One region of the Streptococcus sp. oral taxon 071 str. 73H25AP genome, then DNA from elsewhere that is predicted to be linked to it. Evidence: riboswitches for the same ligand, from Rfam matches in the RefSeq annotation. Region 1 holds a riboswitch; the other holds the start of a gene.

The links. A riboswitch is a leader RNA that binds a small molecule or an ion and turns the genes downstream of it on or off. The one in region 1 is predicted to bind thiamine pyrophosphate.
Region 2: another riboswitch for thiamine pyrophosphate. It lies ahead of HMPREF9189_RS10615 (thiamine-binding protein); the one in region 1 lies ahead of thiD (bifunctional hydroxymethylpyrimidine kinase/phosphomethylpyrimidine kinase).

The regions. Positions count from the first base shown of each region.
Region 1 is NZ_GL397254.1:1,201,456-1,204,864, reverse strand. Features, by position in the region: gene HMPREF9189_RS08170 (hydroxyethylthiazole kinase) at 1-72, shown strand, start outside; gene thiE (thiamine phosphate synthase) at 65-697, shown strand; gene thiD (bifunctional hydroxymethylpyrimidine kinase/phosphomethylpyrimidine kinase) at 746-1,537, opposite strand; TPP riboswitch at 1,622-1,720, opposite strand; gene HMPREF9189_RS08155 (CopY/TcrY family copper transport repressor) at 1,904-2,299, shown strand; gene HMPREF9189_RS08150 (cupredoxin domain-containing protein) at 2,310-2,681, shown strand; gene HMPREF9189_RS08145 (heavy metal translocating P-type ATPase) at 2,691-3,409, shown strand, end outside.
Region 2 is NZ_GL397254.1:1,726,964-1,730,372, reverse strand. Features, by position in the region: gene polA (DNA polymerase I) at 1-1,356, shown strand, start outside; TPP riboswitch at 1,460-1,562, shown strand; gene HMPREF9189_RS10615 (thiamine-binding protein) at 1,633-1,923, shown strand; gene HMPREF9189_RS10610 (ABC transporter permease) at 1,886-2,644, shown strand; gene HMPREF9189_RS10605 (ABC transporter substrate-binding protein) at 2,682-3,409, shown strand, end outside.

The DNA.
Region 1 (3,409 bases):
CTCAATCAACTCTCTCTCCTAAAAAGAGCCGAAAATTGGCTAGAAGCCATCAAAGGAGACTTTTATGAATAGAGAAGTACTTAAACTGTATCTAGTAACCAATCGCTACCAAGATTCCTTGGAAAACTTTCTTGAAAAAGTCGAGACGGCCTGCCGTTCAGGTGTTACCATCATCCAATTACGAGAAAAAAATCTCACCACCAATCAATACTATCAACTGGCAAAACAAGTCAAGGAAATAACAGATGCCTATCAGGTACCCTTGATAATCGATGATCGATTGGATATCTGTCTAGCAGTCGATGCTGCAGGTTTGCATATTGGCGACGATGAACTACCCGTTTCGGTTGCCCGCAAAGTCTTGGGTCCTGAAAAAATCCTCGGTGTCACTGCTAAAACGGTTAAAAGAGCTCTCGAAGCAGAAACATCGGGTGCGGATTACTTGGGGACAGGAGCTATTTTCCCGACTACGACCAAGGAAAATGCGCCTATCACCCTGATTTCAACCTTGAAAACAATTTGCCAAACGGTCGCCATTCCAGTAGTTGCTATCGGAGGCCTGACGTCAGAGAATATTGACCAACTTATCGGCACGGGTATAGCTGGAGTAGCTGTCGTACGTGATTTGATGCAGGCAGAAGATATTGAGGCGAAAACACAAGCCTTTTTAACAAAGCTAGATGACATTGTTTCCTAATCAAAAACTCTCTAATTCCCTTAAAGTAGGAGCTAGAGAGTTTTTTTCTTAATCTTTAAAAGTTGTATGATTGACTGGTCCAGAACCATGTCCGAGTTGAGGAGCGTCTTGGATGGCTTTTGTGATAAAGGCCTTGGCCTTATCAACTGCCTGGTAAAGACTTCTGCCCTTGGCTAGTTCAGCTGTAATCACTGCAGCAAAGGTACATCCAGTACCATGGGTGTGACAGGTTTGAATTCTTGGGCTTTCCCAGACAAATTGCTCCTCCTTGGTAAAGAGGAAATCCTTTGCACCACCTTCAAGATGGCCACCTTTGATAACAACAGACTGAGGACCAAATTCTTTTAAAATCAGGCGACCAGCACGCTGCATGTCTTCTGGATCATGAATCGAAAAACCAACAATCTCTTCTGCCTCAGGAAGATTCGGAGTGATAATGGTTGCAAGGGGAAGCAGATTTGTTTTTAGGTAGTCTCTGGCACTAGAATCAATCAGGGTGTCCCCGCTTGTTGCGACCATAACAGGGTCCAGCACATAGGGACAGTCCAGCTTTTTAAGATAGGGTTGGATGATCTCCATGATCTCAGTAGTTGCCAACATCCCTGTTTTTACAGCCTGAGGCTTGATATCCGAAAAGACACTATCCAATTGAGCTTCCAGCATTTGGTTGGAGACGTGTTCGATTAATTGAACGCCTCTGGTATTTTGAGCGACAAGGCTGGTCACAACGGCCATTCCATAGACATCTCTAGCTTGGAATGACTTTAAATCAGCCATAATGCCAGCACCGCCACTAGGGTCAGTCCCTGCAATGGTTAGAGCAACGGGTAAATAAGTCATCTAAAACCTCCCAACCAACTGAAGTTTGTATTCTTAAGAACAAGCTAGTCTGTTTGAGGAAAGTAATAGAAGACCAGCTAGTCCTCATCATCATTTCCACTTCCATCAGCTAGCATTACCTAGATTGAGTCAAAGGGATCTAACAGTTGTTAATCTCAGCTTTACGCACCCCTAGTGGTTGTTTTCTTTTTTCTACAGTATAGCATATTTTTATAGTTTATATAGTGAAATTTGACTGCAAATCTCTCATCAAATGCTTAAAATTCTATTTTTCAAAGAAAAGATTAATTTTATAATTGACAAATGTAGATTTTCGGAGTATACTAATAACTGTAATCGACGAATGTAGATTTTGGAGGTGTGCTAATGCAGATTTCAGATGCAGAATGGCAAGTTATGAAGATTGTTTGGATGCAGGGGGAACAGACCAGTAGGGATTTGATCAGGGTTCTGGCAGAGCGGTTTGACTGGTCCAAGTCCACGGTTCAGACCCTTTTGGCTCGTCTGGTTGAGAAAGAGTGCTTGACCAGGAAAAAAGAGGGCAAGTCCTTTATTTATTCAGCCCTTTTAACTCTAGACCAAAGTCGAGACTTGCTTGTCCAAGATATCAAAGACAAGGTTTGTTCTCGTAGGATTAAGAGCTTGCTGGCTGATTTGATTGTGGAATGTGATTTCACTCAGGCTGACTTGAAAGACTTGGAAGTTGTGATTTCTGAGAAAAAAGCTAGCGCAGTTGCGGAAGTAAAATGTAATTGTATGTAAAGGAGACGCCATGTTAAATAGTATTGTAACCATTATTTGTATTGCCCTTATCGCGTTTATCTTGTTTTGGTTTTTCAAAAAGCCTGAAAAATCTGGACAAAAGGCCCAGCAAAAAAACGGCTACCAAGAGATTCGAGTGGAAGTCATGGGGGGCTATACGCCTGAGTTGATTATTCTTAAAAAATCAGTGCCAGCACGTATTGTCTTTGACCGTAAGGACCCTTCACCCTGTCTGGATCAGATTGTTTTTCCAGACTTTGGTGTACATGCGGACCTGCCTATGGGGGAAGAGTATGTAGTGGAAATCACACCTGAACAGGCTGGGGAGTTTGGCTTTGCATGTGGCATGAACATGATGCACGGTAAGATGATTGTAGAGTAGGAGGAAATGATGACTGAAATTATGAAAGCAAACTTAGAAAATGGCATTCAAAAAATCCGTATTCGAGCTGAAAAAGGTTATCATCCTGCCCATATCCAGCTTCAAAAGGGAATTCCAGCTGAGATTACCTTTCATCGTGCTACTCCTTCAAACTGTTATAAGGAAATTCTGTTTGAAGAAGAAGGCATCTTGGAACCAATCGGCGTAGATGAAGAGAAGACAATTCATTTTACACCTCAAGAGTTGGGTGAGCATGAATTCTCATGTGGTATGAAGATGCAAAAGGGAAGCTATACCGTAGTTGAGAAGACTCGAAAATCTCTATCCCTCTTGCAACGTTTTTGGATTACTAGTATCTTTACTGTGCCTCTTGTTTTCCTCATGATTGGGATGTTGACAGGGACTATCAGTCATCCAGTTATGCATTGGGGCACCTTTTTAGCCACAACGCCTATCATGTTAGTAGCAGGTGGTCCTTATATCCAGAGTGCTTGGGCCAGCTTTAAAAAGCACAATGCCAACATGGATACCTTGGTTGCTCTGGGAACCCTAGTGGCCTATCTCTATAGCCTAGTTGCCCTCTTTACTGGGCTTCCTGTTTACTTTGAAAGTGCTGGATTTATCCTCTTCTTTGTTCTTTTGGGAGCCGTTTTTGAGGAAAAAATGCGGAAAAATACTTCCCAAGCTGTGGAGAAACTACTGGACTTGCAAGCTAAAACAGCAGAAGT
Region 2 (3,409 bases), 530 kb from region 1:
TTCTACGGCAAGGGGGTCAAGAAGGCAATTCCTGAACGGGAAAAATTCTTGGAACACCTAGCTCGCAAGGTTGCTGTATTGGTAGAGACAGAGCCTGTTTTGATTGAAAAACTCAGTGAACATGGGCAGTTAGATCTCCTCTATGACATGGAGCAACCTCTGGCTTTTGTCCTTGCCAAGATGGAAATTGCTGGGATCAAGGTCAAAAAAGAAACCCTACTTGAGATGCAAGCTGAAAATGAGGTCGTCATTGAGCAACTCACTCAAGAGATTTACGAACTGGCTGATGAGGAGTTTAATATCAACTCCCCTAAGCAGTTGGGCGTCCTTCTCTTTGAAAAACTCGGCCTTCCTCTAGAATACACCAAGAAAACCAAGACAGGTTACTCGACAGCAGTGGATGTGCTGGAGCGTCTGGCTCCTATTGCACCGATTGTCAAAAAAATTCTAGACTACCGTCAGATTGCTAAGATTCAATCCACCTATGTGGTTAGCTTGCAGGATTGGATTTTAGATGATGGCAAGATCCACACGCGCTATGTGCAGGATTTGACCCAGACCGGGCGTTTGTCTAGTGTGGATCCAAACTTGCAAAATATTCCTGTGCGTTTGGAACAAGGCCGCCTCATTCGTAAGGCTTTTGTGCCAGAGTGGGAGGATAGTGTACTACTCAGCTCGGACTATTCACAGATTGAGTTGCGCGTTTTGGCTCATATCTCTAAAGATGAGCACTTAATTAAGGCCTTCCAAGAGGGAGCAGATATCCATACCTCGACGGCCATGCGGGTCTTTGGAATTGAACGTCCTGAGGATGTGACTCCAAATGACCGTCGCAATGCCAAGGCCGTCAACTTTGGAGTGGTTTACGGGATTTCAGATTTTGGTTTGGCGAACAATCTTGGTATTAGTCGTAAGAAGGCCAAAGCCTACATTGATACCTACTTTGAGCGTTTTCCTGGGATTAAAAACTATATGGAAGAAGTGGTACGTGAAGCGCGTGATAAGGGATATGTAGAGACCCTCTTCAAGCGTCGTCGAGAGCTACCAGATATCAATTCGCGCAACTTTAACATTCGTGGTTTTGCAGAGCGAACTGCCATTAACTCCCCTATTCAGGGTTCGGCAGCAGATATCCTCAAGATTGCTATGATCCAGCTAGACAAAGCTCTAGTTGAAGGTGGTTATCAGACCAAGATGCTCTTGCAAGTGCATGATGAAATCGTCCTTGAAGTTCCGAAATCAGAACTAGCAGCTGTCAAAGTACTAGTGAAACAAACCATGGAAGAAGCCATCCAACTCAGTGTTCCCCTTATCGCAGATGAAAATGAAGGGGCAACCTGGTACGAGGCTAAATAAGAAAGCTATGATAGAGTTTGAAGCGCGTGCCTTCAAGCTCTTTTTCATGATTTTCTGTAAGCAGTTTCCTTGACTTTTCCTTGTATTTGCGTTACTATATGTCCATATAAGATATGGGAGTCTGTGTACAGTCTGAGAGGAAGTGTTAAACTTCGACCGCACCTGATCTGGGTAATGCCAGCGTAGGGAACGATACTTAGCCGAATTCTGCACCTTTTCCATATATGGAAGGGGTTTTCTTTTTGTCAAAAGGAAACCTGAGAAGAGGAGGTTTTTATGAAAGCAAGCATTGCCTTGCAAGTCTTGCCCCTATCACAGGGGATTGATCGAATTGCTATTATCGATCAAGTGATTGCTTATCTGCAAGCTCAGTCCGTGACCATGGTGGTGACACCCTTTGAAACGGTCTTGGAAGGGGAGTTTGATGAGCTTATGCGCATTCTCAAAGAAGCTCTTGAAGTGGCCGGGCAGGAGGCAGATAATGTCTTTGCCAATGTCAAAATAAATGTAGGAGAGATTTTAAGTATTGATGACAAACTTGAAAAGTATACTGAGACGACACATTAGTCTATTGGGTTTTCTAGGAGTCTTGTCAATCTGGCAGTTAGCGGGAGTATTCAAACTTTTACCCAAGTTTATCCTGCCAACTCCTCTTGAGATTCTCCAGTCCTTTGTTCGTGACAGAGAATTTCTCTGGTACCATAGCTGGGCGACCTTGAGAGTGGCTTTGCTAGGTCTAGTCTTAGGAGTCTTGATTGCCTGTCTTATGGCGGTGCTCATGGATAGTCTCTCTTGGCTCAATGACTTGATTTATCCCATGATGGTGGTTATCCAGACCATTCCGACCATTGCCATAGCGCCTATCTTGGTCTTGTGGTTGGGTTATGGGATTTTACCCAAGATTGTCTTGATTATTCTGACGACAACCTTCCCTATCATTGTTAGTATCTTGGACGGTTTTAGGCATTGTGACAAGGATATGCTGACCTTGTTTAGTCTGATGCGAGCAAACCCTTGGCAAATCCTTTGGCATTTTAAAATCCCGGTCAGTCTGCCCTACTTTTATGCAGGTCTGAGGGTCAGTGTCTCCTACGCCTTTATCACAACCGTGGTGTCTGAGTGGTTGGGAGGTTTTGAAGGTCTTGGTGTTTATATGATTCAGTCTAAAAAACTGTTTCAGTATGATACCATGTTTGCCATTATTATTCTGGTGTCGATTATCAGTCTTCTAGGTATGAAGCTGGTCGATATCAGTGAAAAATATGTGATTAAATGGAAACGTACTTAAAATAGAGCGTTTTTGAAAAAGAAAAGAGGAAATGAAAATGAAGAAAACATGGAAAGTGTTTTTAACGCTTGTAACAGCTCTTGTAGCTGTCGTGCTTGTGGCTTGTGGTCAAGGAACTGCTTCTAAGGACAACAAAGAAGCAGAAGTTAAGAAGATTGACTTTATCCTAGACTGGACGCCAAATACCAACCACACAGGTCTTTATGTAGCAAAGGAAAAAGGCTATTTCAAAGAAGTTGGAGTGGATGTTGACTTGAAATTGCCACCAGAAGAAAGTTCTTCAGACTTGGTGATCAATGGCAAGGCACCATTTGCTATCTATTTCCAAGACTACATGGCTAAGAAATTAGAAAAAGGGGCAGGCATCACTGCCGTTGCCGCTATCGTTGAGCACAACACATCAGGAATCATCTCACGTAAATCGGACAATGTCAGCAGTCCAAAGGACTTGGTTGGGAAGAAATACGGAACTTGGAATGACCCGACTGAACTTGCTATGTTGAAAACCTTGGTGGAATCTCAAGGTGGAGACTTCGAAAAGGTCGAAAAAGTACCAAACAACGACTCAAACTCCATCACACCAATTGCCAATGGCGTCTTTGACACTGCTTGGATCTACTATGGGTGGGACGGTATCCTTGCCAAATCTCAAGGTGTAGACGCCAACTTCATGTACTTGAAAGACTATGTCAAGGAATTTGACTACTACTCACCAGTTATTATCGCAAACAACGACTATCTCAAAGACAACAAGGAAGAAGCTCG